Regions from separate parts of the Pseudorhodoferax sp. LjRoot39 genome, predicted to be linked through region 3. Evidence: predicted binding sites of a transcription regulator. Region 3 holds the regulator's gene; each other region holds the start of a gene.
What was found. Region 3 encodes sigma-54, which starts transcription at its own class of promoters, with help from an activator protein. Its sites were predicted from a motif close to TGGCANGNAANCTGCTTT; they were not measured.
Positions count from the first base shown of each region.

Region 1: a site for sigma-54 is predicted at 2,132-2,149, ahead of hmpA (NO-inducible flavohemoprotein). Genes of this name have one in related genera too.
Region 2: a site for sigma-54 is predicted at 5,438-5,455, ahead of ACSQ4M_RS18265 (THxN family PEP-CTERM protein). Genes of this name have one in related genera too.
Region 4: a site for sigma-54 is predicted at 5,661-5,678, ahead of ACSQ4M_RS11965 (outer envelope protein). Genes of this name have one in related genera too.

Region 1 is NZ_CAXUQL020000001.1:1,297,487-1,304,853, forward strand. Features, by position in the region: gene ACSQ4M_RS06175 (bifunctional 2',3'-cyclic-nucleotide 2'-phosphodiesterase/3'-nucleotidase) at 1-451, shown strand, start outside; gene norR (nitric oxide reductase transcriptional regulator NorR) at 452-2,038, opposite strand; gene hmpA (NO-inducible flavohemoprotein) at 2,182-3,369, shown strand; gene ACSQ4M_RS06190 (DUF4440 domain-containing protein) at 3,446-3,820, opposite strand; gene ACSQ4M_RS06195 (helix-hairpin-helix domain-containing protein) at 3,817-4,059, opposite strand; gene ACSQ4M_RS06200 (hypothetical protein) at 4,150-5,445, opposite strand; gene ACSQ4M_RS06205 (FMN-binding glutamate synthase family protein) at 5,553-7,229, shown strand; gene ACSQ4M_RS06210 (hypothetical protein) at 7,230-7,367, opposite strand, start outside.
Region 2 is NZ_CAXUQL020000001.1:3,919,974-3,927,340, forward strand. Features, by position in the region: gene ACSQ4M_RS18240 (ABC transporter ATP-binding protein) at 1-427, shown strand, start outside; gene ACSQ4M_RS18245 (c-type cytochrome) at 431-1,582, shown strand; gene ACSQ4M_RS18250 (DUF2946 family protein) at 1,641-2,006, shown strand; gene ACSQ4M_RS18255 (TonB-dependent receptor) at 2,092-4,383, shown strand; gene ACSQ4M_RS18260 (copper chaperone PCu(A)C) at 4,400-5,260, shown strand; gene ACSQ4M_RS18265 (THxN family PEP-CTERM protein) at 5,512-6,330, shown strand; gene ACSQ4M_RS18270 (patatin-like phospholipase family protein) at 6,332-7,367, opposite strand, start outside.
Region 3 is NZ_CAXUQL020000001.1:543,206-550,572, forward strand. Features, by position in the region: gene ACSQ4M_RS02540 (THUMP domain-containing class I SAM-dependent RNA methyltransferase) at 1-1,031, opposite strand, end outside; gene ACSQ4M_RS02545 (RNA polymerase factor sigma-54) at 1,221-2,804, opposite strand; gene lptB (LPS export ABC transporter ATP-binding protein) at 2,819-3,595, opposite strand; gene lptA (lipopolysaccharide transport periplasmic protein LptA) at 3,597-4,211, opposite strand; gene ACSQ4M_RS02560 (thiol:disulfide interchange protein DsbA/DsbL) at 4,315-4,962, opposite strand; gene ACSQ4M_RS02565 (SPOR domain-containing protein) at 5,028-5,687, opposite strand; gene argS (arginine--tRNA ligase) at 5,746-7,367, opposite strand, start outside.
Region 4 is NZ_CAXUQL020000001.1:2,521,202-2,528,568, forward strand. Features, by position in the region: gene ACSQ4M_RS11930 (CHAP domain-containing protein) at 32-841, shown strand; gene ACSQ4M_RS11935 (Bug family tripartite tricarboxylate transporter substrate binding protein) at 987-1,943, shown strand; gene ACSQ4M_RS11940 (cupin domain-containing protein) at 2,003-2,431, shown strand; gene ACSQ4M_RS11945 (acyl-CoA dehydrogenase family protein) at 2,440-3,603, shown strand; gene ACSQ4M_RS11950 (hypothetical protein) at 3,501-4,241, opposite strand; gene ACSQ4M_RS11955 (hypothetical protein) at 4,253-4,558, opposite strand; gene ACSQ4M_RS11960 (LysR family transcriptional regulator) at 4,637-5,530, shown strand; gene ACSQ4M_RS11965 (outer envelope protein) at 5,712-6,542, shown strand; gene ACSQ4M_RS11970 (23S rRNA (adenine(2030)-N(6))-methyltransferase RlmJ) at 6,577-7,367, opposite strand, start outside.

The DNA.
Region 1 (7,367 bases), 750 kb from region 3:
CTTCGACATGTTCACGACGCCCGATATCCAGTACGAGATCGACGTGACGCAGGCCCAGGGCAACCGCATCAGGAACCTGACCTACCTGGGCCAGCCCATCGTGGCGACGCAGGAATTCATCATCGCGACCAACAACTACCGCGCCACCAGCGGCGCCAGCTTCATCCCCAAGCTGGACGGCTCGGCCACGGTCTGGGCCTCGCCGGATGCCAACCGCGACGTGCTGATCAACCACATCCGCGCCAACCCGGCGGTCACGCGCGCCAACGACGGTGCGGCGCGCAGCTGGCGCTTCACGCGCGTGGCGACGGCCGGCCCGGTGGTGTTCAGCAGCGCGCCGAACGCGCTGCCGGTGGCCCAGGCCGCGGGCCTGTCCAACATCTCGCTGCTGGCGGCCGACGACGGCTCGGGCAGGGGCTTGTCGAAGTACGCGGTCGACCTGTCGCGCTGATCAGCCAGCAGGCGCGCGCCGGCCGTTGCGCGCCGGTACGGCCAGGCCCAGGCGACGCGCGAGCCGAACGAGGTTGGCGCGGTCCATGTCCAGCGCGCGGGCGGCAGCGGCCCAGTTGCCGGCATGGCCGGCCAGCGCCTGCTCGATGGCCTGGCGCTCGAAGGCCTGCACGCGCTGGCGCAGCGGCACGGTGCCGGCGGGCAGTGCGGCGGGCGTGGCCGCAGCCGCCGGCGGCTGCCCCGGCGCCGCCAGGCCCAGGTCTTCGGCGCCCACGCTCAGCACGCGCGGACGTTGGCCATGGCGGCCCAGCGCGCGCAGGGCCGCGCGCGCGAGCACATGCTCGAGTTCGCGCACATTGCCGGGCCAGGCATGGGCCAGCAAGGCCTGCTGCGCGTCCGCATCCAGGCGCACATTGCCCAGCCCCAGGCTGGCGCGCTGCTCCTCCAGGAAGGCGCCGGCCAGCAGCAGCACGTCGCGGCCGCGTTCGCGCAGCGGCGGCACCTGCAGCGGGTAGGCGCCGAGCCGGTGGTACAGGTCGGCGCGAAAGCGGCCGGCGCGCACCTCGGCTGCCAGGTCGCGGTTGGTGGCGGCGACCAGGCGCACGTCCACGCGGTGCTCCCGGTCCGAGCCCAGGCGCTGCAGCTGGCCGTTCTGCAGCACGCGCAGCAGCTTGGCCTGCACCGCCAGCGGCAGCTCGCCGACCTCGTCCAGGAACAGCGTGCCGCCATCGGCCAGCTCGAACTTGCCCTGGCGCTCGGCCACGGCGCCCGAGAAGGCGCCGCGCACATGGCCGAACAGCTCGCTCTCGACCAGGGTCTCGGGCAGGGCCGCGCAGTTCAGGCTCACGAGCGGGCGGCCCGCGCGCGGCGAGGCCGCGTGCAGAGCCTGCACCACCAGTTCCTTGCCCACGCCGGTCTCGCCGCCCACGAGCACGGTCAGGTCGCTCGGGCCGACCAGCGCGATCTCGCGCAACAGCGCGCGGTAGGCGGCGCTGCGGCCCACGAGGCGGCGCGCGCGCTCGCCACCGGCCGCGCGGCGGTACTGCTCGGCGCGGCGCTGGGCGTCCTCGGCGCGCAGCGCGAGGTCGTCCATGCGCTCGGCCGCGGCCACGGTGGCGGCGGCCAGGTCGGCCAGACTCTGCAGCGCCACCATGTCCACGCCGTCGAAGCGCGACAGCGCCAATGCGTCCAGCGTCATGAGGCCCCAGGGCCGGTCCTGCACGCGCAGCGCGCAGCCCATGCAGTCGTGCACGGGCAGATGGCCGTGCACATGCTCGACGAGGCCGTCGTAGGGATCGGGCAGGCCGCAGTCGGGCGCGAAGCGCAGCGGGCCCTCCGCTTGCAGCAGGGCCTGCAGGCGCGGGTGCTGCCCGACCAGGAAGCGCCGGCCCAGCGTGTCGGGCGCCAGGCCGTCCACGGCCAGTGGCACCAGCGCGTCGCCATCCAGCCGCAGCAGCGCCACGGCATCGGCCGGCAGCAGGCGACGTACGGCGTCGAGCAGGCGCCGGTACCGCTCGGACGGCGGGATCTGGCGCGCCAGGTCGGCCACCAGCGGCAGCATGGCAGCGAGCAGGAGTTGGGGAGTCATCATGTCCCGAAAGAGGTCAGTTGGACTGGAATCAGAGTAATGTCATTTTGACTTGATGCGCGGCAAGCTGTTGTGGTGAAAGGACTTTCTCCCTGGCACGAAGGCTGCCTGCAGAAGCATGTCATTGACCAACCGAGTCCCTCATGCTGACCCCTGCGCAACGCGACATCGTCAAGAGCACCGTGCCCCTGCTGGAAACTGGCGGCGAGGCGCTGACCACGCACTTCTACAAGGGCCTGTTCCGCGACCACCCCGAGGTGCGGCCGCTGTTCAACCAGGCCCACCAGGCCAGCGGCGAGCAGCCGCGCGCGCTGGCCAACGGTGTGCTGATGTACGCGAAGAACATCGATCGCCTCGAAGCCCTGGGCCCGCTGGCGCAGCAGATCGTGCAGAAGCATGTGGCGCTGCAGGTGCTGCCCGAGCACTACCCGCTGGTGGGCGACAGCCTGCTGCGCGCCATCCGCGAGGTGCTGGGCGCCGAGATCGCGACCGACGCCGTGATCGCGGCCTGGGCCGCCGCCTATGGCCAGCTGGCCGACCTCTTGATCGGCGCCGAGGCCGCGGTCTATGCCGACAACGCCCAGGCCCCCGGCGGCTGGCGCGGTGCGCGCGCCTTCCGCGTGGCCAAGAAGCAGCGCGAGAGTGCAGAGATCACTTCTTTCCACCTGGTGCCGGCTGACGGCGGGCCGCTGCTGGACTTCCGCCCCGGCCAGTACCTGGGCCTGCGCCTGGTCGTGGACGGCCAGGAGATCCGCCGCAACTACTCGCTGTCGGCCGCGCCCGACGGCCGGCGGTACCGCATCAGCGTCAAGCGCGAGCCGGGTGGCGTGGCCTCCAACCACCTACACGAGCGCGTGCAGGAGGGCGACCTGCTCGACGTCTTCCCGCCGGCCGGCGAGTTCACGCTGGGTGCGGGCGACAAGCCGCTGGTGCTGATCAGCGGCGGCGTCGGCATCACGCCCACCCTGGCCATGCTGGACGCCGCGCTGGCCGCGCCGGGCCAGCGGCCCGTGCACTTCATCCATTGCGCGCGCAACGCCGAGGTGCATGCCTTCCGCGCCCATGTGGACGCCCAGGCCGCCCGGCATCCGCACCTGCAGGTCTTCTACTGCCATGACGAGCAGGGCGGCGACGGCCCCGCGGCGCATGCCATCGGCCGGCTCGACCGTGCGCGGCTGCAGGACTGGCTGCCCGCCGACCGCGATCTCGACGCTTACTTCCTGGGCCCCAAGCCCTTCATGGCGCAGCTGCGGCGCGATCTGCACGCGTTGGGCGTGCCGCCGGCGCAGGCCCGCTACGAGTTCTTCGGCCCGGCGTCGGCGTTGGCCTGAACGCCCGGCGAACCGGCGTGCAGTGCCAGGTGGACCCCGCGGACGCGCCCCGGGGAGGGCCACGCCGTGCGCGGCGCTACCAGGGCACGGCGGCCGGCGTGCCCTGGTGGTAGCGCAGTTGCCAGCCTGCCGCGGTGCTGACCCACAGCGACATGCGCAGCGTGTGCTGCGTGGGCCGGCCCGCGTCGCGCAACACGGAGCGAAAGTGCAGCAGCGCAGTGTCCGCGGCCAGGCGCTCCACGCGAAAGCCGTCCGATGCCACGTCGGGCAGCGCGGCCTGGCTGGTGGTGAGCCAGGCCAGCACGGTCGCGCGGTCGTAGGCGCGGCCCGAGCGCCCGACCTCGTGGAAGTCGGCATGCAGCAATCGCTCCAGCCGCGCCAGCGTGCAGGGGCGGCCGGGATGGTGCAGCTCGGTTTCGAGTGCCTGCAGTTCGTCGAGCAGGGCGCTCATGGGCCCGCGCGTTTCTTGGCGAGCGCAATCGCCGCCTGGATCGCAGCCCGCGCCTGCGGGCTGTTCTTCCAGCAACTGGAGCCGAGCAGCGATGCCGCGCTGGACACGATGTCCAGCGCATTGGCCTTGGCCAGGTGCGCCAGCGATTCGAAGCCAAGTTGCTCGAGACGGAACACCACGGTGGGACCGATGCCCTTCACGGCGAGCAGGGCCTGGCGTTCTGAAATCGGAAAAGGCATACAGGACAGGGCTGGAATGGGAACGCCCGGCGAGCATAGCGCGCCGCGGTGGCCGCCAGGCTGGCGTGGTGCAGATGCACCGGGCCCGGCTCAGCGGTACAGCGCCAGCGCGCCGATGCGCCGCTCGATGTCGGCCTGCATGCGCTTGTAGGCCGGGCTGCCGGGTTCACCGTAGCGTTTCTGGAACGTCGCCTGCGGCAGGAACTCGGGCAGGTCGCGCACATTGGGCAGCAGGTCCGGTTCGGTCAGGCCGATGGCCACGCGGCGTTGCAGCCGCTCCTGGGTCGCGGCCGGGCCGACCGCCAGCGCGCCCAGTCGCGTGCCGGCGCGGTCGGCGGCCAGGTCCACGAACGAGAAGCCGCTGCCGCCGGCGCCCGCATCGTCGAGTTCCTTGTAGAGCCCGACGGCATCGGCGAGCGGCGTGCCGGCCACGGCCGCCAGCGCGGCCGACACGCTGAAGTGCTGGGCCAGGTCGCCACGGCCGGCCAGGTGCACGCGCTGCGGCCTGGGTGCCGGGCCGTCGGCCGCGGCGGGTGCGATGGCCGCCAGGCCCTTGCCGTTGACATAGAAGGCCAGCACCAGCAGCGCGGCGCGCTGCTCCTGCGCCCGCGCCTCGGGCGTGGCCTTGGCGCCGCCCGCGCGTTCGCCAGCCAGGGCCAGCAGCGGCTGCAGCAGTTCGTGCAGGGCCAGGCCCTGCGGCTGCGGTGCCTGCACCAGCTGCGCCAGCCGCTGGTGCTGGGCGCGCAGGCGCTGCACCTCCTCGGGCGGCAGCAGCGCGGCCTGCAGCGGGCCGGGCAGGCCGTCGTGCCAGGCGTAGACCACGCTCAGGGCCTGCGGCGTGATCTGCACGCGCTGCACCGCATCGGCCGCGGTGCCGAGGCCGGGGTTGCGCTGCAGCCAGGCCAGCCCACGCGCGAGCAGCCAGTCGGACACGGCCTGCGGCAGCTCCAGCCGGCCCAGGCGCAGCGCCTGCACCTGCGGCAGGCCCTCGGTCTGCACCAACTGCCCCTGCACGTTGAGCCAGGAGCCGAACGGGCTGCTGGGCAGTGGCAGGCTCAGCTGCACGCGCGCCCGGCCGTCCTGCAGCTCGGCCACGGCCTGGCCGCGGGCCAGCTGCGCGGCCAGGTGCGGCAGCAGCAGGTCCAGCTCCTCGGATGTCAGCGTGATGGTGCGCAGCACGCCTGGTGGCGCCTTGCGCGGGTCGTTGCGTTCGGCCAGGCGCAGCGCGCGCGCCACGTCGGCCGGCGTGCTCACGGCCAGGCGCACCACGCTGGGCTGGTGGTCGGTGCAGTACCAGGCCAGCACCAGCAGGCCGACCACGCCCAGCGGCAGGATCACGGCGGCAGACAGCAGCAGGGCGGCGAGGCTCTTGGCAAGAAAACGCATCGGTCGATGCTACGGCATGGGCCCGTGTCATCCCGGCTTGTCCGGCGGCTGCGATCATGGTTCACTGCGCCGGCTGCGGCCCGACAAGAAACCCACAAGAGAGCTCCATGCGACCGACCACGCCCTCCCTCTTTCCCATGCGTTACAGCAGCTTCGCACTGTGCCTGGCAGGCCTCGCCGCCAGCGCGGTCGCGGTGGTGCTACTGCCCACGGCCTGGCCGGCCTGGCTGGCGCTGCTGGTGTTCGCCGGCCTCAGCGGTACCGGCGTGCACGACCTGCGCCAGACGCGCCACGCCATCCTGCGCAACTACCCGGTGATCGGCCACATGCGCTTCCTGCTGGAGTTCATCCGGCCCGAGATTCGCCAGTACTTCATCGAGAGCGACGCCGAGGCCGCGCCGTTCTCGCGCGCCCAGCGTTCGCTGGTCTACCAGCGCGCCAAGGGCGACCCGGACAACCGGCCCTTCGGCACCCACCTGGATGTGAGCCTCTTGGGCTACGAGTGGATCAACCACTCGATGCAGCCGACGCGGCTGGCCGGCCACGACTTCCGCGTGGACATCGGCGACACCGGTGCCCCGGCCCACACCCATCCCTGCACCCAGCCCTACAGCGCCAGCGTGTTCAACATCTCGGCGATGAGCTTCGGCGCGCTGTCGGCCAACGCCATCCAGGCGCTGAACCGCGGCGCCAAGCTCGGCGGCTTCGCGCACGACACGGGCGAGGGCTCGATCTCGCAGTACCACCGCCTGCACGGCGGCGACCTGATCTGGGAGATCGGCTCGGGCTACTTCGGCTGCCGCAACGACGACGGCACGTTCAGTCCCGAGCGCTTCGTGGCCAACGCCACCGACCCGCAGGTCAAGATGGTCGAACTCAAGATCAGCCAGGGTGCCAAGCCGGGCCATGGCGGCGTGCTGCCCGGCCCCAAGGTGACGACGGAGATCGCCGCGGCGCGCGGCGTGCCGGTGGGCATCGACTGCATCTCGCCGTCCTCGCACAGCGCCTTCGGCACGCCGCTTGAGATGATGCGCTTCATCGCCGAGCTGCGGCGCCTGTCGGGCGGCAAGCCGGTGGGCTTCAAGTTCTGCCTGGGCCATCCGTGGGAGTGGTTCGCCATCGTCAAGGCCATGCTGCAGACCGGCATCACGCCGGACTTCATCGTCGTCGACGGCGCCGAGGGCGGCACGGGCGCGGCGCCGGTGGAGTTCAGCGACCACGTCGGCGCGCCGCTGCAGGAGGGCCTGCTCATGGTGCACAACACGCTGGTCGGCGTGAATCTGCGCCAGCGCATCAAGATCGGCTGCGCGGGCAAGGTGATCACCGCCTTCGACGTGGCGCGCATGATGGCGCTGGGCGCCGATTGGTGCAATTCGGCGCGCGGCTTCATGATGTCGCTGGGCTGCATCCAGGCCCAGGCCTGCCACACCGGCCATTGCCCCACCGGCGTGACCACGCAGGACCCGGTGCGCCAGCAGGCGCTGGTGGTGCCGGCCAAGGCCGAGCGCGTGCACAACTTCCACCGCAGCACGCTGCATGCGCTGCAGGAACTGGTGCAGGCCTCGGGCCTGGAGCATCCGCAGCAGATCACGGCCCACCACATCGTGCGGCGCATCTCCGACACCGAGGTGCGGCTGCTGTCCAACCTGATCACGCGCGTGGCGCCCGGCGCCTTGCTCGGGCCGGTGGACGGGATGCACAACGTGTTCCGCTACTACTGGCCGATCGCCACGGCCGAGAGCTTCCAGCCGCTCAAGGAGGGACTGCACGCTGGGGCGGAGTGACTACGGCGTCTCGCCGCCGGGTGCCAACGGCTTGCCGGGTTTGTTGCGGCCCAGCTCTTCCATCATCTTCTCGCCCTCGCGGTCCTTGCCGTCGCTGGGCACGGACTCCTCGGCATTGGGTTCAGGCTCGTCCTTCAT
Region 2 (7,367 bases), 3.4 Mb from region 3:
CCAGCGCGCGCGCGTCGATGCGGCGCTCAAGCTCGTGGGCCTGTCGGACTTCGCGGCGAGCTTTCCGCACCAGCTCTCGGGCGGCATGGCGCAGCGCGTGGCGCTGGCGCGCGCGCTCGTCAATGACCCGCAGCTGCTGGTGCTCGACGAGCCGCTGGGCAAGCTCGACTCGCTCACGCGCATCGCGATGCAGAGCGAACTCGTGGCGCTGTGGCAGCGGGCCGGCTTCTCGGCGCTGCTGGTCACGCACGACGTGGAGGAGGCGCTGTTCCTGGCCCAGCGCGTGATCGTGCTGAGCGACCGACCTGCGCGCATCACGGCCGAACTCAAGGTCGACCTGCCGTACCCGCGCCAGCGCGGTCACCAGCGCCTGGCCGAACTGCGCCACGAGGCGCTGCGCCACCTGGGCCTGGACGCCACCTGGTAGCCGATGCCCCCTGCAACGGAGTGGCTGAACCAGCTCATCGCCGCACTGCAATCCGCCCAGTACGGGCTGCTGCGGCTGCTCGGTGCGCTGGGGTTGGTGCCGCCGCTGGACGGCCAGCCGGCCTGGCCGTTCGCCTTGCGCCTGTCGGGCGAGAACCTGCTGATCGACCTGGGCCAGGCGCGCCGCCTGGGCTGGACGTTGGCGGCCCTGGCGCTGGCCGCGCTGCTGGTGCTGCTGGCCCTGTTCTGGCGGCGTGGCCGCTGGCTGCTGCTGGCCGGCGTGCCCGTGCTGCTGTTGGCCGCGCCCTGGCCCGAGGCGCGCGTGCTGCTGGTGCCGGCCACGCCGGCCAGCTTCCACCGCTCGCCGACGGGCTTCTCGGCCCAGGCCATCGTGCAGGGCCAGGCGCTCTACGCGCAGCACTGCCTGGCCTGCCACGGCGCGGACGGGCGCGGCCAGGGGCCGTTGGCCGCGGCGCAGCCGGTCTGGCCGCCGAACTTCGCCGGGCCCTTGCTCTGGCGGCGGGCCGATGGCGACCTCTGGTGGCATGTGCTGCACGGCGTGCGTGGGCGCGGTGGCCAGGCCACCATGGCCGGCTTCGGCGATCGGCTCTCCGACGACGAGGCCTGGGCGCTGATCGATTTCATGAAGGCCCAGGGCGCCGGCCAGGCCTTGCGCGCGGCCGGCTTCTGGCCGCAACCCGTGGGCCTGCCGGATGTGGCGGTGCAGTGCGCGGGGCGGGGCGAGCGGCCGCTGCGCAGCTGGAGCGGGCAGCGGGTGCGCGTGGTGGCCGAAGGGGCAGGACAGGTGCTCGAAGACCCGCGCTTCGTCACCGTGCTGCTGCGGCCCGCGGCATCGCGGGCGCCGGCACCGGCGCTCGACTGCGTGGCCAGCGGCGATGCGGCCTGGCAGGCCTTCGCCCTGATCACGGGCAGCGAGGCGCTGGCCGGCACGCAGCTGCTGGCCGACCGCGATGGCTGGGCGCGCGCGCGCTCGGCGCCGGGCCAGGCCGGCTGGTCCGAGGACGACCTGCTGTGCCGCACGGAAGGCCAGCCGCGCGCGCCTGCGGGCGATGCGCGGGCCGATGGGCTGTCGGCCCTGATCGCGGCCATGGACGCCGAGCCGGTGCGCTACGTCAAGGGCGGCTTCGTGCATTGAGCACACCCTCATGCACAATCGCCACCCCATGCACGCCTTGCTCCGCCTGATCGCCCGCATGCCCCTGGTGGCAGGCCGGCGGCCGGGTGCAGGCCTGGTACGCGGCGTGCTCGCGCTGTTCCTGCTGTCGCTGGGCGCGGCCATCGCCTCGCCCGTGGTCAAGCCGCAGGCCATGGAGCTGATCTGCTCGGGCGCCGGCCTCATCAAGGCCGTGGTGCACACCGACGACGGCGTGCAGGAGATGGGCGCCGGCCACCTGGACTGCCCGCTGTGCGTGCTGGGCGGCGCGCCGCCGCTGCCGACCGCGGCCGCGCTGCCGGCCGTGCTGCCGCTGGGCCATGCGGTCCAGCCCATCCCCGCCGCGCGCATCGCCGCGGCCACCGCGGCGCCGCTGCCGGCGCGCGGACCGCCCTCGCTCGGCTGACATTGCCATCGATGGCGTAGCGCTGCTGCGCCCTTCCTTCGCCATGCAGCGGCGGGCCGTGCCCGCCATCCGAGAGAGTTGTTCCATGCACAAGATCACCGTGCTGCTGTCGGGCGCCTTCGCGGCCGGCGCAGCCCTGGCGCAGGCCGCCGACGCGGCGCCCGAGCGCCAGAAATCCCTGGGCGTCGTGACCGTCAGCGGCGGCCAGCCCAGCTCGCTACCCACGCAGATCCCGACCACCGTGGAGGGCGTCACGCGCGCACAGATCGCCACCACCGTCAACGCCACCGATGCCGAGGACGCGCTGAAGTACCTGCCCAGCCTGCTGGTGCGCAAGCGCTACATCGGCGACTACAACCACGCCATCCTGTCCACGCGCGCCTCGGGCACGGGCAACAGCGCACGCTCGGCCGTCTATGCCGACGGCATTTTGCTGTCGAACTTCCTGGGCAACGGCATCGCCAACGGCACGAACTACGCGCCGCGCTGGGGCCTGGTCACGCCCGAGGAGATCGAGCGCGTGGACGTGATGTACGGCCCGTTCTCGGCCGCTTACCCGGGCAACTCGGCCGGCGCCGTGGTCGACTACGTGACGCGCATGCCGAAGAAGCTGGAGGCCCACATCCGCCTGGGCTACGCGGCCCAGCCCAACAGCCTGTACGGAACGGACCGCACCTTCACCTCCTGGCAGACCAGCGCCTCGCTGGGCAGCAGGAGCGGCGACTGGTCCTGGTGGCTGGCGCTGCAGCGCGGCCGCAGCGAAGGCCAGCCGCAGACCTTCGCCACCGCGCTGCAGTCGGCCGGCCAGGCCGGTGGCAGCGGCGTGCCCGTGACGGGCGCGGTGCCGGGCCGCAACCTCACGGGCCAGCCCTGGTGGCTGCTGGGCAGCGCCACGCAGTACACCACCGTGCAGGACCAGGCCAAGCTCAAGCTGGCCTACGACATCACGCCGCAGCTGCGCGCCAGCTACACCCTGGGCTGGTGGCAGAACCAGTCCGAAGGCCGGTCGCAGAGCTGGCTGCGCGATGCGGCCGGCAACCCCGTCTATAGCGGCCCGGTGCAGATCGACGGGCGCAGCTACCAGCTGGGCGCGACGGCCTTCCCCTCGACCGACGACGCGCAGACGCACTGGATGCACGGCTTCTCGCTCAAGAGCCGCACCCAGGGCACCTGGGACTGGGAGCTCGTGGCCAGCCTGTACGACTACGCCCGGGACCGCCAGCGCGCGCCCACCACTGCGCTGCCGCAGGCCGCCAACGGCGGCGCTGGCACGCTGCAGACGCAGGACGGCACGGGTTGGAACCAGTTCGCGGCCAAGGGCACCTGGCGGCCGCAGGGCGTCGGCGGGGAACACACCGTGGACTTCGGTCTGGGCCGCGATGCCTATGAACTTAACATCGCCAAGACGGCGGTTTCCAGCGACTGGCGCAGCGGCGAGGGTGGCGCGCTCGTGAGCCAGGTCGGCGGCCGCACCAGCACCTGGTACGGCTGGGCGCAGGACGCCTGGGCCTTCGCACCGCAGTGGAAGGCCGTGCTGGGCGCACGCTTTGAGCGCTGGCAGGCCGAGGACGGCCTGAGCGCCATGGCCAGCAGCCGGCTGGCCTACGCTGCGCGCAGCCAGTCCGACGTCTCGCCCAAGGCCGCGTTGGCATACCAACTCACGCCGCAGACCGTGCTCAAGGCCTCGCTCGGCCGCGCCGTGCGCTACCCCACCGTGGGCGAGCTGTATGGCGCCACCTCGGGCGGCGCGCTGGACTTCGTCAACGACCCGAATCTCAAGCCCGAGAAATCCTGGACCAGCGAACTCACGGCCGAGCGCGACCTCGGCACCGGCCTGGCCCGCGCCACCTTGTTCCACGAGACCACGCGCGATGCGCTCATCAGCCAGCTGATCCCCAATAGCACGGTCTCGCGCGTGCAGAACGTGGACAAGGTGCGCACGGTCGGCGTGGAGCTGGCGGCCAACGCGAGCGATGTGGCCCTGCGCGGCCTGGATCTCTCCGGCAGCCTGACCTTCGCCAACAGCAAGACCGTGGCCAATGCGGCGAACCCGGCCAGCGTGGGCAAGTGGCAGCCGCGCGTGCCGCGCTGGCGCGCCACGGCGCTGGCCACCTGGCGGGCCGACGACCGCTGGTCCGCCACGCTGGCCGCGCGCTACAGCGGCCGCCAGTACAGCAACCTGGACAACAGCGACACCAACCCCTTCACCTACTTCGGGGCCAGCCGCTACCTCACGCTGGACCTGCGGCTGCGTTGGCAGATCGACCGGCAGTGGTCGGCCGCCTTCGGCATCGACAACCTCAACAACCAGCAGTTCTGGGCCTTCCACCCCTATCCGCAGCGCACCTACCACGCGCAGCTCCAGTTCGACCTCTGACACAAGGACCACCGTCATGCGCTCTTTGCTCCTGCCCCTGATCGCCGCCGCCGCGCCGGCCTTCGCCCACATCACGCTGCCGCCCGGCGGGGCCGCCGCCGGCAGCGACTACGAGGCCGCGTTCCGCGTCGGCCATGCCTGCAAGGACACGGCCGCCACCACCGCCGTCACGGTGCGCCTGCCCGAGGGCTTCACGCTGGTGGAGGCCCAGCCGCGCGCCGGCTGGACGCTTGCCAGCAGCGCACGCGAGGTGCGCTGGACGGCCGACGCCGCCAGCGCGCTGCCCGACAAGGAGCGTGCCGAGTTTGTGGTGCGCGGCAAGCTGACCGGCCAGCCGGGCACGCTGTGGTTCCCGGTGCGCCAGGACTGCGGCGCGCAGAGCGCCGACTGGGCCCAGCTGCCGGGTGCCGACGCCAGCGCCAAGCTGCCGTTCCCGGCGGCCCGGCTGGACGTGCTGCCGCCCGGCGTGGCCGCGGTGGACGTGAAGAACGCCTGGGCCCGGCCCAGCGTGCCGGGCCAGAGCGGCACGGGCGCCTTCATGCAGCTCAGCGCGCCGCAGGGCCTGCGCCTGGTGGGTGTGGCGACGCCGCTGGCCGGCGTGGCCGAGCTGCACGAGATGCAGATGGACGGCAACACCATGCGCATGCGCGAACTCAAGGACGGCCTGGCACTGCCGGCGCGCCAGACCGTGGAGCTCAAGCCGGGTGGCTACCACCTGATGCTGATGGACCTCAAGCAGCCGCTGGCCAAGGGCACGCAGCTGCCGCTGACGCTGCGCTTCATCGACGCCAGGGGCGCGGCCAGCCAGCGCGAGGTGCAGGTGCCGGTGGGCGTGCCCGAGGGGCAGGCCGCACCGGCCGGCGGCCACGTGCATTGAATCGGCCGAATATGACGCCGCGTGCGCCGAAGTGAATGCGTGTGATGTTTCGATACTCCGGATGTCGATCGAAATCACCGAATATCGAGAGCCATCGTCGGAATAACTGACAGCCAGTGATTCTCCGCATTCTTCGATCAATTCAAAGAGCCTGACGGCAATGGAGAATATCGAGAAGGGCATGCAGATTGCTGATTCAAAAGGGTCAACCCCGGTTGGCTTTCTTCTGTTTCAGCATTTGAGGATCTGTTATGCGACACATCACATTCACCCGCGCCGGCCTTGCGGCAACCCTGGCTTTGGCCGCCTGCGCGGCCTCGGCGGCACCCGTCACCACCTGGACCTACGCGATCACCAGCGCGTTCGACACCGACCCCTCGGTGACGACCTTCGTGAGTTCGGGCACCAACCCGGCCAACCCGGTCAACAGCAGCACCAGCTACTGGACCAGCGACACGCTGCTGCAGTGGGGCCAGAAGAACGGCAGCATCGCCGCCGGCACGCGCAGCGGCCTGGAGATCACGAACACGCCGGCCACGGGCACCGTGGACACCAACGGCAGCTTCGTCGCCGCCAACAGCTACACCCACTACAACAACAACGCACTGGGCGCCAACAGCTATACGCTGTCCACCACTAAGATCGATTCGGTGCTGACGCTGTATGCCGATGGCGTCGAGCAGGCATTTTCCACGGCCTACAGCGTTTATTTCCTGGAAACGCCCAATACCAACGCCACCTGCCCCGTACAGGAAACCAATCCCTGCAGCGACATTTTCGTCCTGGTGGGTTCTTTCGGTGAATCCTTTACCTACAACGGCTACGAATACAGCTTCGAATTCGTGTCCGATCCCTCGTTCACCCAATTGACCGACGCGCAGTGCGTGGCGGCGGGCTACGAGGCCGGCTGCTATGGCTTTGCCACGCCCGAAGGGCAGGACTACACGGTGAACTTCGCGTTCCGCGTGGTCGCGACCGAGGTGCCGGAGCCGGCCTCGGTCGCGCTGGTGGGCCTGGGCCTGCTGGGCCTGGCCGGCGTGCGCCGCCGCAAGAACGGCAAGCAGGGCTGATTCAGCCCTGGGCCACCGCGCGCAGCCCCGTGCTGCCGCGCTGGCCCACCTGGCGCGCGGGCCCGGCCAGCCAGGCCTGCGCCGCCGCGCGGCCCGCGTCGCGCAGGCGCTCGAGGAAGGGCAGGTGCGCGATCAGCCGCGTCTCGCCGCGCAGCGCGGCCAGTACCGGCCCGCCGTCCACCAGGTGCCAGCGCGCGCGGGCGATGCGCGCGGCCACGCCGCCGTCGGGCCACCAGCGCTGGCCGGCATCGGCCTGCAGCGTGGCCAGCAGCTCCAGTTCGCGCAGGAAGGGCGCCTGGAACGCGATGTCCATCGCCCGCTCGGCGATCTCGGCGCGCTGGCGCGGCGTGCGCGCATGCTGGCGCGGCGCCAGCAGCACGAGCAGTGTGTCGGCGGCGCAGCGCGCATCCGCGAGCAGCGGCAGCAGGGCCGGGTTGGCGCTGTAGCCGCCGTCCCAGTAGGGCTCGCCGGCGATGTCCACTGTGTGGTGCAGCGTGGGCAGGCAGGCCGAGGCCAGCAGCGCGTCCAGGGTGAGCGCCGCGTTGTCGAAGACCTTGAGCCGGCCGCTGTTGGCATGCGTGGCGGCGATCGCCAGCCGCGGTGCGTCCGCCCGGCGCAGCGCGGCGAAGTCCAGCTGCTCGGCCAGCAGTTCGCGCAGCGGATCGCGGCCCAGCGGGTTGAGCTCGTGCGGCGCGAACAGCTGCGACCACTGCAGCATGAGCCGCGCCAGCGGGTTGAAGGCCAGCGCATCGTCCTCGCCCACGGTCAGCCATTCGAAGGGCACGCGCGTGCCGATGGCGCTCCAGAAGCCGGCCAGCGCCGCGCGTGCGGCCTTGGGTCCGCCCTGCACCAGCCCATGGGCCAGCAGCACGCCGTTGATGGCGCCGGCGCTGGTGCCGCTGATGCCGGCGATGGCGAAGCGGTCGGCCTCCAGCAGGGCGTCCAGCACGCCCCAGGTGAAGGCGCCGTGGGCGCCGCCGCCCTGCAGGGCCAGGTTCAGGGCCGGACGGTGGGGGGTGAGGAAGGGCAGGGTGGGC
Region 3 (7,367 bases):
GCCAGCTGCGGAAAGAAGTCGCCACCGTCGTCCGTCTGCGCGGTTTCGCGGCCACCACGCTGCGCTTGTCCGAGCCGGCTGCCGGCCACGCCGGCCACGGCGATGCGCTCGCCGTAGGGCGGGTTCAGCAGCATGGTGCCGGCCTCGGCCGGGGGCATGCGCTGCAGCGCGTCGCCACCGCGCAGCTGCACGGCCGCGGCGACACCGGCGCGCTGGGCGTTGCGCTGCGCGAAGTCGACCATGCGGTGGGCCACGTCGCTGCCGAACACGGTGGTCGTCGGGGCGTGCTGGGCGGCCTGGGCGTCCTCGCGCAGTGCAGCCCAGACATGCGCCTGGAACGGCGCCAGCCGCTCGAAGCCGAAGCGCCGGTTCAGGCCCGGCGCGATGCCGCAGGCGATCTGCGCGGCCTCGATGGCGATGGTGCCGCTGCCGCAGCAGGGGTCGTACAGCGGCGTCTGGGCGTCCCAGCCGCTGGCCGCGAGCATGGCGGCGGCCAGGGTTTCCTTGAGCGGGGCGTCGCCCTTGTCTTCGCGCCAGCCGCGCTTGAACAGCGGCTCGCCGGAACTGTCGATGTACAGCTGCAGCCGGTCGGTGGTCAGGTGGGCGTAGACGCGCACCTGGGGAAAGCGCGTGTCCACGTCAGGCCGCGAACCGGTCTTGTCGCGGAAGCGGTCGGCGATGGCGTCCTTGATGCGCAGCGCGGCGAAGTTCAGGCTCTGCAGCGGGCTGTGCTGCGCCGTGAGTTCGATCTTGAAGCTCTGGCGCGGCGTGAACCAGGCTTCCCAGGCGACGTTGGAGGCGATCGCATAGAGATCCTGCTCCTGGCGGTAGTCGCCGTGGGCCAACTCGATCAGCACGCGCTGGCACAGCCGGCTGTGCAGGTTCAGCCGCATGGCGTCGCGCCAGGAGGCGGTCAGCCGAACGCCGGCACGGCGGGCCTGGACGGGCGCGCCGGCGATGCGCGCGGCCTCGTCGGCCAGCATGGCTTCGACACCTGCCGCACAGGGCAGGAACAAGCGCAGGTTTTGCATTTCAGTGCTCCATGGCGCCGCGCGCCGCGTGCCAAGCACAAGGTCGGCTTGCACAGCGCGGTTCAGAAGGCCGCGGAGCAGGCCATGCCAGCAGACGCCGCGGAACGGGCTCTGCCCGGCCGCTGGCGGCGCCCCTGGAGGGGGATGGGATGGCTACACGCAGTGAGCCATCCAAACGGGGTGGACTCATCACAGCGCTTTGCGCAGGTTGGTGGGGGCGATGCGCAGGGCTTCGCGGTACTTGGCGACGGTGCGGCGTGCGCACTCGATGCCCTGCTCCTTGAGCATCTCGGAGAGCTGGCTGTCCGACAGCGGCTTCTTGCTGTCCTCGGCCGTGACGAACTGCTTGATCAGTGCGCGCACGGCCGTGCTCGAGGCGTTGCCGCCGGTCTCGGTGCCCAGCGAGGAACCGAAGAAGTACTTGAGCTCGAAGGTGCCGAAGGGCGTGGCCATGTACTTGGCCGTGGTCACGCGGCTGATGGTGGATTCGTGCAGGCCCAGCTCGTCGGCAATCTCGCGCAGCACCAGCGGGCGCATGGCCAGCGCACCGTGCGTGAAGAAGTTCTTCTGCCGCTCGACGATGGCGTTGGACACGCGCAGGATGGTGTCGAAGCGCTGCTGGATGTTCTTGATGAACCAGCGCGCCTCCTGCAGGCGCTGCTGCAGCGCGGCGGTGTCGGAGGCCTCGCGGCCGCCGCCGCGGTGCTGTTTGAGCGCGTTGGCGTAGATGTCGTGCACGCGCAGGCGCGGCATCACGTCGGCGTTGAGCTGGGCACGGAAGCGCACGTTGGCGCCGCGGCCGCTCTTGACGACGATGACGTCGGGCACGATGACATTGCGCTCCACGTCGACGAACTTGCGGCCGGGCTTGGGCTCCAGCCGCGTGATCAGCGCCAGCGCGGCCTTGATGCCGGCTTCGTTGTCGCCGCACAGGTTGGCCAGGCGGCGCAGGTCGCGCCGCGCCAGCAGGTCCATGGACTGGCGGCACATGCGCAGCGCCGTGCGCCGCAGCGGGGGCGGCACCTCGTCCTCGGGCAGGGCGCGGATCTGCAGCGCCAGGCATTCGCCCAGGTTGCGCGCGCCCACGCCGGGCGGCTCCAGGTTCTGCAGCAGGCGCAGGGCCACGGTGAAGCGGTGCACGAGTTCCTCGTGCGCCTCGGGGTCGTCGCCGGCGAAACCGGCGGCGAGCTCTTCCAGGCTGTCTTCGAGGTAGCCGTCCTCGTTGAGCGACTCGATCAGGAAGCGCAGCGCGGCCGTGTCCTCCTCGGACAGGCGCAGCGACAACGCCTGGCGGTGCAGGAAGCTGGTGAGCGACTCCTGGCTGCGCGCCAGCTCGGTGGCATCGGCCTCGCCGTCCTCGCCCTGCGTGGCGCCGTTGCGCGGCAGCGCATCACCGCCCCACTCGCCGTCGTCGGGCGCCACGTCGTGGGTGCCATCGCCGCCCCAATCGTGCTCGTCGGCCTGTCCGGTCAGCGGCGATTCGGATTCGTTGCGGTTCTCGGCCGGCGCCTCGGTGGCGTAGTCCAACCCGCTGGACAGCACGGCCTCGGTGTCGCGGTCTTCCTCGCGCACCGGGGTGTCGGCCTGGGCCAGGCCGAAGTCCTCGCCCGGCGCCTCGTCCATGGATTGCTCCAGGAACGGGTTCTCGTCGAGCATCTGCTCGACCTCCTGCGACAGCTCCAGCGTGGACAGCTGCAGCAGCCGGATCGACTGCTGCAGCTGCGGGGTCAGTGCCAGGTGCTGGGAGACGCGGAGCGAAAGGCCTTGCTTCATCGGGGCGGGGGGCCTTACATCCGGAAGTGCTCGCCGAGGTAGACCCGGCGCACTTCGGCGTTGTCGACGATCTCCGCGGGCGTGCCCTTGGCCAGCACCCGGCCTTCACTGATGATGTAGGCGTGGTCGCAGATGCCCAGCGTCTCGCGCACGTTGTGGTCGGTGATCAGCACGCCGATGCCACGGCCCTTGAGGAAGCTCACGATGCGCTGGATCTCGATCACGGCGATCGGGTCGATGCCGGCGAAGGGCTCGTCCAGCAGGATGAAGCGCGGCTGCGTGGCCAGCGCGCGCGCGATCTCCACGCGCCGGCGCTCACCGCCGGACAGCGACAGCGCCGAGGAGTCGCGCAGGTGGTCCACGCGCAGGTCCTGCAAGAGGCCGGTCAGGCGCGCTTCGATCTCCTTGCGGGTGAGCGTCTTGCCCTCGGGCGTGCGCTGCAGTTCCAGCACGGCGCGCACGTTCTCCTCGACCGTCAGCTTGCGGAAGATCGAGGCCTCCTGCGGCAGGTAGGACAGGCCCAGGCTGGAACGCCGGTGGATCGGCATGTGCTCGACCGACTGGCCGTCGATGGCGATGTGGCCGCCATCGGCCCGCACCAGGCCCACGATCATGTAGAAGGAGGTGGTCTTGCCCGCGCCATTGGGGCCCAGCAGGCCCACGACCTCACCCTTGTTGACGGTCAGCGAGACGTCGTGCACCACCTTGCGGCTGCCGTACGATTTCTCCAGCTGGCGCGCCACCAGGCGGCTGCCACCCACCTCGCCGAAAGCACTGTCCGCGGCCCCCACCTCAGTTCTTCTCCGTGCTGCCGAGCCGGGTGCTGGGCTTGAGCGGCGCGCTCGGCTGTGCCGGGGCCTTGGGCGCGCTGGCCGATGGCGCCGGCGACAGCATGGCGCGCACGCGTGCGTCGGGGTTGGTGCTGCCGGGCTTGGCCGCATCGACGGTGAAGACCTCGGTCACGTTGTTGTAGACGATGACGTTGCCCGTCACCTCGTCGTTCATGGTGCTGCCGACGAAGCGGCGCATCACGGCGCGGCGGGTGAAGATGACCTTGTCGGCCTTGCCGTCGTAGTCGATCACCTCGCCCTGGCCCTCGACATACTCGTCCACACCTTCGCGCTTTTCGCGGTAGTAGGCCAGCTCGCCCGGCGCCGCGGTGATGGTGGCGAACTGGTAGCCCTGGGCGTCCTTGCGCACCTCCACGCGCGCGCCGCGCGCCAGGATCGTGCCCTTGGTCACGACCACGCGGCCCGTGAACACATTGACCTGCTTGAGGTCGTCGTAGCGCATGGCATCGGCCTCGACGTTCATGGGCTTGTCGCGGTCGGCACGTTCGGCCAGCGCCAGTCCGGAAGACAGGGCAAGGGCCAGGCTGACGAGGAAGGAGGCGGTGGTGGGTTTCATGAAAGGCACGAATCTTGCTCGGCCATTGTAGCGGGCGTGAGCGAATGCAAAAACGACATGGCCCGCTGATGCGGGCCATTGTGCAGTGCAATATCGCCGCAGTCTACGACTTGGCCTTGCCGCGCTGCTCGACGATCAGTTGGTCCGTGACCGTGAGGGCGCGGTTCATGTTCTGCGCCAGCGTGCCGTCGGTGTAGTAGCGGCCGTTGATGCCGATGGCGGGCACGCCGGCCAGCTTGTAGGCGTCCTGCAGCTGGGTGGCCTTGCGCACCTTGGTGGCGACGTTGAACGAGTTGTAGACCTCGGTGAACTTGGCCTTGTCCAGGCCCTGGCTGGCAGCCCAGGCGATCACGGTGTCGTCGGTGTTCAGGCGCTGCTTGTCCACGTGGATGGCGTAGAAGGCCTTGCGGTGCAGGTCGTCGACCTTGCCCAGTGCTTCCAGCGCGTAATAGAGCTTTTGCAGCGGCACGAAGTCGTTGCGGAAGGCCACGGGCGCGCGGCGGAAGGCCACGTCCTTGGGCAGTTGCTTGACCCAGGACTCCAGCGCCGGCTCGAAGGCGTTGCAGTGCGGGCAGGCGTACCAGAAGAACTCGACCACCTCGATCTTGCCTGCCGGGGCTTCGGTGCCGGCTGGCTTGTCCAGCACCAGGTAGTCGGTGCCGGCCTTGGCTTGCGCCCACACGGCGGGGGCCTGGGTCAGGCCCAGTGCGGACACGGCCAGGCCGGCTTTCGAGAACTCACGACGTTTCATTGGTTTCACTCCTAGGGCCGGTGTGACCGGCATCGGTCGCAAAAAGTTTCAATCCGCAAGGGGCTTCAGCGCTGCACGCGCACCAGGGCCGAATCGGCACCCGTGCCGTCCAGCCGCGCCTTGGTGCGTTCGGCTTCCTCGCGGGAACGGTAGGGGCCCATGCGCACGCGGTAGACGGTGCGCCCGGCCTGCTCGCGCTCGGTCACCCGGGCTTCCAGGCCCATCATGGCCAGGCGCGCGCGCTGGGCTTCGGCATCGTCGGCCGTGCGGAAGGCACCGGCCTGGACGAAGTAGTCGAACGGGTCTGCCGCCGGGGCCGCGGCGGGCGCGGGCGTGCCGCCCGCGCGGGCGCGCGCCAGGTCGCCGAGTGGATCGGCCGAGGGCGCGGCAGGCCGCGCCGTGGCAGGCGCACTGTCCACGCGTGGTGCGGGAGCGGGGGCCGGCGTGGCCACCGCGGGCGGCGGCACCGGCGTGGCTGCGGGCACGGACGCGGGTGCCGCCGGGCGTGCCGGATTGCGACCGTGCAGCGGCGCGTTCGGGTCCCAGTTCTGGTTCTTGCGCGTCTCGGCGTCGTCGTCGACCGGCCGGCCCGACGGGGTCTTGCCGCTCATGAAGGGCACCGGCACCTTGGTCACGTAGACCGCCATGGCCAGCGCCGCCACCAGGCCCACGACCACGCCGGCGATGAAGCCGATGATGGTGCCGCCGGTCTGTCCCCGCCCCACCTTGGCGCCGGACTTGGCCGCCGGCCGCTTGCGTTGTTGTGCTTGCGTCATCGGGGTGTCACATCTTCTCGGGCGCGCTCACGCCCAGTTGCGCCAGGCCGTTGTGCAGCACCTGCGCCGTGGCCGCGACCAGCGCCACACGCGCGGTGCGCACGGCCGGCTCGTCGACCAGGATGCGCTCGGCGTCGTAGTAGCTGTGGTAGCAGGAGGCCAGCTCGCGCAGGTAGAAGCTCACGTCGTGCGGCGCGAAATCCGTCGCCGCGCTGGTCAGCATGTCGGGGTACCTGGCCAGCAGCTGCATCAGCGCATCGGCCTGCGGGCTCTGCAGCGCCGACAGGTCGGCACCGGCCAGGCTGGCGCGGTCGCCGCCCCAGGCCGCCAGCACCGAGCAGATGCGCGCATGGGCGTACTGCACGTAGTAGACCGGGTTGTCGTTGCTCTGGGCGATGGCCAGGTCGACGTCGAACACGTACTCGGTGTCCGGCTTGCGGCTCAGCAGGAAGAAGCGCACGGCGTCCTTGCTGGTCCACTCGATCAGGTCGCGCAGCGTCACGTAGCTGCCGGCGCGCTTGGAGATCTTGACCTCCTGGCCGCCGCGCATGACGCGCACCATGGTGTGCAGCACGTAGTCGGGGTAGCCCTCGGGGATGCCGACATTGGCCGCCTGCAGGCCGGCGCGCACGCGGGCGATGGTGCCGTGGTGGTCCGTTCCCTGGATGTTGACGACCTTGGTGAAGCCGCGCTCCCACTTGGCGATGTGGTAGGCCACGTCGGGCACGAAGTAGGTGTAGCCGCCCTCGGACTTGCGCATCACGCGGTCCTTGTCGTCGCCGTAGTCGGTGGACTTGAGCCACAGCGCGCCGTCCTGCTCGTAGGTCTTGCCGGAGGCCTGCATGCGCGCCACGGCGGCATCGACGCGGCCCGAGGTGTACAGGCTGGACTCCAGGTAGAAATTGTCGAAGCGCACCTGGAAGGCCTTGAGGTCCAGGTCCTGCTCGCGGCGCAGGTAGGCCACCGCGAATTCGCGCACCGAATCGAGGTCGTCCACGTCGCCGCTGGCGGTCACTTCGCGGTCGTCGGCCTTGACGGTCTTCTTCGCGAGGAAGTCGGTGGCGATGTCGCCGATGTAGTCGCCGTTGTAGGCGGCCTCGGGCCAGCCGGCATCGCCGGGCTTGACGCCCCTGGCGCGCAGCTGCGTGGAGTTGGTCAGCGTGGCGATCTGCACGCCGGCGTCGTTGTAGTAGAACTCGCGCCACACGTCCCAGCCCTGCGACTGGTACAGGTTGCAGATCGCGTCGCCCAGCGCCGCCTGGCGGCCGTGGCCCACGTGCAGCGGGCCGGTCGGGTTGGCAGAGACGAACTCCACCAGCACCTTGCGGCCGTTGGCCGGCTGCATGCCGAAGCGCTCGCCCTGGGCCAGCACCTCGCGCACCACCTGCTGCCTGGCCTCGGGCTTGAGCTTGAGGTTCAGGAAGCCAGGACCGGCGATGTCGATGGCCGCGACCCATTGCGCCACGGCCGGCTGCGCCAGCAGCGCGGTGCGCAACTGCTCGCCGAGCTGGCGCGGGTTGAGCTTGAGCGGCTTGGCCAGCTGCATGGCCGCGGTGCAGGCCAGGTCGCCGTGGGCGGCGACCTTGGGCGTTTCGAAGGCCGCGCGGGCGCCGGCGCCGGGGGAAACCT
Region 4 (7,367 bases), 2.0 Mb from region 3:
GGAGCAGGATCGGCCGCACAGGAGAACTGCCATGCCCACGACGAATCCCCGCCCGTTTCCCAAGCGCCTGATCAAGAAGGGCGAGGCCGATGCGACGGTCGTCAAGGCCGTGCAGGCGGAACTCAAGAAGCGCGGCTACGGCCCCTTCACGGCGGGCGTGTTCGATGCGCAGATGGTGGCCGTGGTCAAGCTGTTCCAGGCCCAGAACGTGGACAGCCAGGGCAACGCCCTGGTGGTCGATGGCGAAATCGGCCGCTTCACCTGGGGGGCGCTGTTCGGTGTTCCTGCAGCTACTGCATCGCCGACGCCGCCGTCGCCGTTGATGTTGCAGGCGCTGGGTATGGCCGCTTCGCAGATCGGGCAGATGGAGGCCCCGCTCGGCAGCAACCGGGGGCCGATGGTCGATCTGTACCTCAAGGAAACTGGCGTCCCGCTGACCGGCAGCCCGGACACGCGCGCGTGGTGCATGGCCTTCGTCTACTGGGCCTTCGAACATGCGGCGCTGAATCTGGGAACCACCAACGTGGCGCCCAGGACCGCCGGCTGCCTGGACCATTGGGGGCGCGCCCGCTTCGTACCCGGCGCGGTCCGGATCACGAGCGCCGAGGCCTTGGCCGATCTCTCGCTCGTCAAGCCGGGGCAGGTGTTCATCTGCGATTTCGGCCATGGACTCGGGCATGCCGGCATCGTGGAGCGGGTGCTGCCCGATGGCCGTCTCGTGACGGTCGAAGGCAACACCAACAACGACGGCAGCCGCTCGGGGGTGGGCGTGTTCCGGCTGGAGCGCCGCAAGCTCAGCGACAAGCTGCTCAAGGGCCTGGTGGATTACAGCGCCTGCTGAGCAGCACGGCGCCCGCGGCTGCGGCGGGCGCAGGCCAAGCATTCGCACAACGAATGCTTCCAGCCGAAATTTCAATTGGACGCCAATGCTTGGCCCCGGGGAAGATGCGGGCGCGTTCCCATTCCCACCCCCGAGGAGACAAGCCATGTGGAGACACCGCCGCCTGCTGCTGGCGCTGCTTGCCGCCGTGCCGTTCGGCAGCCTGCAGGCCCAGAACACCCAGCCCCTGACCCTGGTCGTGCCGTTTGCCGCCGGCAGCGGCACCGACGCCGTGGCCCGCACTGTGGGCCAGCGCCTGGCCGAGAAACTGGGCCAGCCCGTGCTCATCGACAACAAGCCCGGCGCCAATGCCCAGGTCGCGGCCCAGTACGTGGCCAAGGCCAAACCCGATGGCCTCACGCTGTTCATGACCACCAACACCTCGCACTCGGCCAACCCGGCCCTGTACAAGGAGCTGCGCTATGACCCGATCAAGGACTTCACGCCGATCGCGCGCGTGGGCGAGCTGCCGTTCGCGCTGGCCGTGCACCCGGCCGTGCCCGCGAAGACGCTGGCCGAACTGATCGCCTACGCGAAGGCCAACCCCGGCAAGCTCTCCTACGCCACGCCCAACAGCACCTCGCTGGTGGCCATGGAAACGATCAAGCGCATCACTGGCATCGACATCGCGCAGATCCCCTACAAGAGCAGCCCGCAGGCCATGACCGACCTGGTCGGCGGCCAGGTGCAGGTCTATGTGGCCGACCTGGGTTCGGGCATGGCGATGCTCAAGACCGACAAGATCCGCGCGCTGGCCATCACCACGGCGCGCGAGTCGCAGATCCTGCCCGGCGTGCCGCCCGTGGGTGCCACGGTGAAGGGCTTCGACCTGACCTCCTGGAACGGCATCTTCGGCCCGGCCGGCCTGCCCAAGCCTGCGGTGGACCGCATCAACGCCGCACTGCAGCAGGTGCTGGCCGAGCCTGACACGCAGGACAAGCTGCGCCAGCTGGGCTTCGAGGTCTGGCCGTCGAAGACGCCCGAGGAGTTCACCCAGTACGTGGCCGACCAACTGGCGCACTGGGGCCAGCTGATCCGCCAGGCTGGCGTGAGACCCGAATGAACGCAGCGCGCAGCACGGTCGAATGGCAGGCGCTGCTGGACGCAGCCGACGTCCCCAACATGCCCCTGCCGGACCCGGCCGACCAGCCAAGCCCCCGAGGAGACCTGCCCGTGAGATCACCCCTGTTCGTGCGCAGCAGCGAAGTGCCGAGCTACAGCCCGGCCAACCACGACCACACCCACAACCAGCGCCTGATCGGCCCGGCCAACGGCGCCCGGCACCTGGAGGTGGTGCTGGGCACCATCGGTGCGGGCGGCGGCGCGCTGCCGCACGCGCACCCGGGCATGGAGCAGGTCTGCTACCTGCTCGAAGGCCAGGCGCGTGCCGAGGTCGGGGGCGAGGTGTTCGAGATGCAGCCTGGCGACTGCTGCCTGTTCCCGGCCGACGCCCTGCATGTCTTCACCGTCACGAGCGCGCAGCCGGCGCGGCTGCTCGTCATCTACAGCCCGCCCTACGGCGAGAACCCGGCGCTGGTGCGCCGCCCCTGAGAGGCCTCATGGACTTCAACCTGAGCGAACAACAGCAGCAGATCGTCGACGCCGTGCAGCGCGTCTGCGCGCCCTTCGACGCCGACTACTGGCTGCGCCGCGACCGCGAGGGCGGCTTCCCCGACGACTTCCACCAGGCCATGGCGCAGGCCGGCTGGCTCGGCATCGCCATGCCCGAGGCCTACGGTGGAGCCGGGCTGGGCATCACCGAGGCCGCGCTGATGATGCACACCATCAGCGCCACGGGGGCCGGCCTGTCGGGCGCCTCGGCCGTGCACATGAACATCTTCGGCCTGCACCCGGCCGTGGTGTTCGGCAGCGACGCGCAGAAGCAGCGCTGGCTGCCGCCCTTGATCGCCGGGAGCGACAAGGCCTGCTTCGGCGTGACCGAGCCCAACACCGGCCTCAACACGCTGCGCCTGAAGACGCGCGCCGTGCGCCAGGGCGACCATTACCTGGTCTCGGGCCAGAAGGTCTGGATCTCCACGGCCCAGGTGGCCAACAAGATCCTGCTGCTGGCCCGCACCACGCCTGTGGAGGAGGCGCGCGGCAGCGAGGGCCTCAGCCTGTTCTACACCGACCTGGACCGCAGCACGGTGGAGGTGCGCGAGATCGAGAAGATGGGCCGCAAGGCGGTGGACTCCAACCAGGTCTTCATCGACGGCCTGCGCATCCCGGTGGAGGACCGCATCGGCGAGGAGGGCAAGGGCTTCAGCTACATCCTGCACGGCCTGAACCCCGAGCGCATCCTGATCGCGGCCGAGGCCATCGGCCTGGGCCGCGCGGCGCTCGCGCGTGGCACGCAGTACGCCCAGGAGCGCGTGGTGTTCGACCGGCCCATCGGCCAGAACCAGGGCATCCAGCACCCGCTGGCGAAATCGTGGATGGAACTGGAGGCTGCCCACCTCATGGTGCACAAGGCGGCCAGCCTCTACGACGCCCACCAGCCCTGCGGCGCCGAGGCCAATGCCGCCAAGTACCTGGGTGCCGAGGCCTGCTTCCACGCCTGCGAGAACGCCATCCTCACCCACGGCGGCATGGGCTACGCCAAGGAGTACCACGTGGAGCGCTACATGCGCGAGGCCTGGATCCCGCGGCTGGCGCCTGTCAGCCCGCAGCTGATCCTGTGCTTCATCGCGGAGAAGGTGCTGGGCCTGCCGAAGTCGTACTGAGTTCCGCCAGGGCCTGGAGCAGCCGCTTGGGCTGCCCGGGCTTGAACAGCACGGGCACGCCCGAGTCGTGCACGCGCTGCAGGCGTTCGGGCGCGGTTTCGCCGGTGACCCGCAGCAGGCCCGGTGCGCTGCCCGCGCGCGCATGCAGGCGCAGCGCGGCGTCCAGGCCGTCGGCACCGGCCGCGAGCCCCGCTCAGCGCGTTGACGGCGCGCATCAGCCGCTGCGCATGCGGCTGGCTCGCATGGCCTCGCAGTTCACGCTCGAGCACCACGCCGAACAGCGCGACCGCGTGCAGAGGCTGGCGCAGGTCGTGGCTGGCGGCGGCGAAGAAGCGCGTCTTCTCTTCGCTGGCCTGCTGGGTGATCCGCACCTGCTGCGCCAGCGCCTCCTTCTCGAAGCGCGTGGCCAGCGCGATGGTCAGCAGCTTGTGCTGGGCGTGCGCGAAGTGCAGCGTGGCGCCCACGTGCAGCACGGCGCAGGCCGCCAGGAACAGGTGGATGGTGTCGGCGCGCCAGGCCAGGGCCGTGATGAGCCCGACCGTCATCGGCACGATGAAGGCCAGCACCGAGGGCCAGCGCGGCGCCACCGAGGGCACGCCGCCGCTGCACAGGCCCAGCATGGTCAGCATGGTCAGCATCATCAGCGCCGTCAGCGGCAGGCTGTCGGCCGGCAGGAACAGCCAGGGCGCCAGGCCCAGAAGGCGCTGCGCTCGGCCGCGTGCGGGTCGCGGAAGTAGGCGTGGATCAGCGGGTAGCGCAGCACCTGGATGAAGTGCAGGCCCAGCCAGATGAGGATGCCGCCATCGCGCGTCTGCCAGTACAGCAGGGCGCACAGGCCCCAGGCCAGCAGCACGTCGATGGCGGTGGAGGCCGGCATGGTGGCGTACAGCGCCGCCACCTGCTCGCGCAGCACGCGCGCATCGGTGCTGGCGGAGGGCGGGGAGGGCTCGGGCATGGAGCGCCATGTTAGGGCGCCCTGGCCGGTGCCGGGACGCACGATACTGCCGGCCCGTCCACCCGTGCCGCCCCTGCCGTGAAACTGCACCTGCTGCGCTACTTCGTCGTCCTTGCCGAGGAACTGCACTTCGGCCGTGCCGCCCAGTGCCTGGCCATCACCCAGCCGCCGCTGAGCTCGGCCATCAAGGCGCTGGAGGAGGAGCTCGGCGTGCGCCTGCTCGAGCGCAACAGCAAGCAGGTGACGCTGACGCCGGCCGGCGCGGCCTACCTGGCGCAGGCGCGGCTGGTGCTCGAGCGCGTGGCCGCGGCGCGCGAGGCGGCCCAGGCCGTGGCCGCGGGCATGCGCGGCCGGCTGGAGCTGGGCATGACCGGCTCCATGGTCTACCGCGAGGTGCCGCGCATCGTCGAGACCTTCAGCGCGCGCCGGCCCGACATCGAGGTCAATCTGCGCGAGATGTCCTCGGCCGAGCAACTGGAGGCGCTGCGCCACGGCCAGATGCACGCCGGCTTCCTCAACGCCAAGGCCTTTCCGGCGGCACTGGCCAGCCTGCCCCTGGCCGACGACCGGCTGGTCTGCTGCCTGCCCGAGGCGCATCCGCTCGCGGGCGAGAAGAGCATCGACTTGAAGCGCCTGGCCGACGAGAACTTCGTGATGTTCGCGCGCGACGTGGCACCGGCCAACTACGACAACGTGATCGCGGTGTTCAACCGGGCCGGCATCCATCCGCGCACGCGCCATGCGGCACGGCAGTGGCTGACGGTGGTGGCCATGGTGGCGGCCGGGCTCGGCGTGGCGCTGGTGCCGGCCTCGCTGGCGCAGGCCGGCATGCGCGGTGCACGGCTGGTGCCTGTGCGCGGCCTGGTGCCGCTGACGGTGGGCGCGCTGGCCTGGCGCAAGGAGGACGCCGGCCTGGCCGTGCTGGCCTCGTTCGTCGCCGTCGCGCGCGAGTTGCTGGCCGCACCGCCTTGATGTTCCCGGCCCGACGCACGCGGATGGGTGCGCGCCGCGGCTGCGCGATATATGCAATTCCGTATCGCGTCCGCAATGGAAGTCGGATGTTCTCGGTGCCGGGCATGGCTACGATGGTCCACGCAGTACATGGCACGTTGGTTGCTGTGACGGCTGTGCGACAACAACAGGAACCTTCCCCATGCACCAAAACCACTACATCTTCCGTTTCGCGGCCGCCGCCGCACTGACCTGCGCAGCCATCGGTGCCCAGGCCGCCGACTGGAGCGACACCTCCATGGGCGTGCGCTGGGGCACCAAGTTCGCCGAGCCCTACAACAGCCAGGACATCGAGAAGACCATCGTCAACTTCACGCATGCCAGCGGCTACAAGTACGGCAGCAACTTCCTCAACGTCGACTTCCTGATGTCCGACGGCAAGGACAGCAATGCGCAGGAGATCTACGTGGTCTACCGCCACACGCTGGACCTGGGCAAGGTCACGGGCAAATCGCTGGCGTTCGGTCCGGTCAAGGGCCTGGGCCTGACGGCCGGCTTCGACGTGAACACCAAGAACGACCCCGGCTACGGCTCCAAGAAGCGCATGGTGGTGGTCGGTCCCACCCTCATGATGGATGTGCCAGCCGGCTTCCTGAACATCGGTGTGTACGCGCTGTGGGAGAGCAACAAGCCGGTCGGCGTCGCCGAGCGCTATTCGTACGACGTGCATCCCATGCTGAATGTTGTCTGGGGCATCCCGGTGGGCAACACCGGCCTGTCGTTCGAGGGCTTCCTGAACTACATCGGCGACAAGGGCTACAACGAATTTCCTCCTGGCAACAACCCGACCTCGCCCGAAACCAACCTCGACATGACGCTGTTCTACGACGTGTCGCCGCACATCGGCGCCAGCAAGAATTCGTTCCGCGTGGGCGTCGGCTACCAGTACTGGCGCAACAAGTTCGGCAACCCGCACAGCGTGCCGGGCTCGCTGGCCAAGACGCCGATGATCCGCGCCGACTACCACTTCTAAAGCAGCAGCAGCGGCGGCGGCGCTGTCCCGCCGCTCAGCCGCCCTGCGTTTCCAGCGTGTGGGTGGCGTTCTCGTCCTGCGCCAGCAGCTTCGCGAGCAGCGGCAGTGTCTGTTCCAGCGCCGGCTTGAGCGTGTAGGGCGGGTTCACGATGAACACGCCGCTGCCCGGCAGGCCCGGGCGGCGCTCGCCTGCGGCCACCTGCTTGGCCGCCTTGACGGTCAACGTGGCGTGCAGCCAGGGCTTGCCCGCGCGCGTGGCCACGCTCTTGAGCTTGCGCGGCAGGATGTGCGCCTCGTTGCGCGCGATGATGGGGTACCAGACCATGCTGCTGCCCGTCGGAAAGCGCTGCAGCGCCATGGTCTGCAGCTCGACCACGCGGCCGTAGTCGCTCTTGAGTTCGTAGCTCGGGTCGCACAACAACAGTGCGCGGCGCGAGGGCGGTGGCAGGAAGCGGCGCACGCCTTCGAAGCCGTCCTCGCGGAACACCGCGATCTGGCGGCCGGCTTCCAGCTGCTCGATGTTGGCCTGCAGCGTCTTGCCGTCCGTGGGATGCATCTCGAACAGCTTGAGCCGGTCCTGCGGGCGCGCGAGCCGGTGCATCACGAAGGGCGAGCCCGGGTAGATGCGGTGGCCGCCGTTCGGGTTGAAGCCGGCCAGCAGCTCCATGTAGTCGGTCAGCGCGGCGGGCCAGTCCTTGCGCTCGGCGGCTGGCACCTGCAGCAGCCGCAGCACGCCATCGGCCGCTTCGCCGCTGGTGGCGGCGTAGTCGCCATCGAGCCGGTACAGGCCGGCGCCGGCGTGCGAGTCCAGCAGGGCCAGCGCGG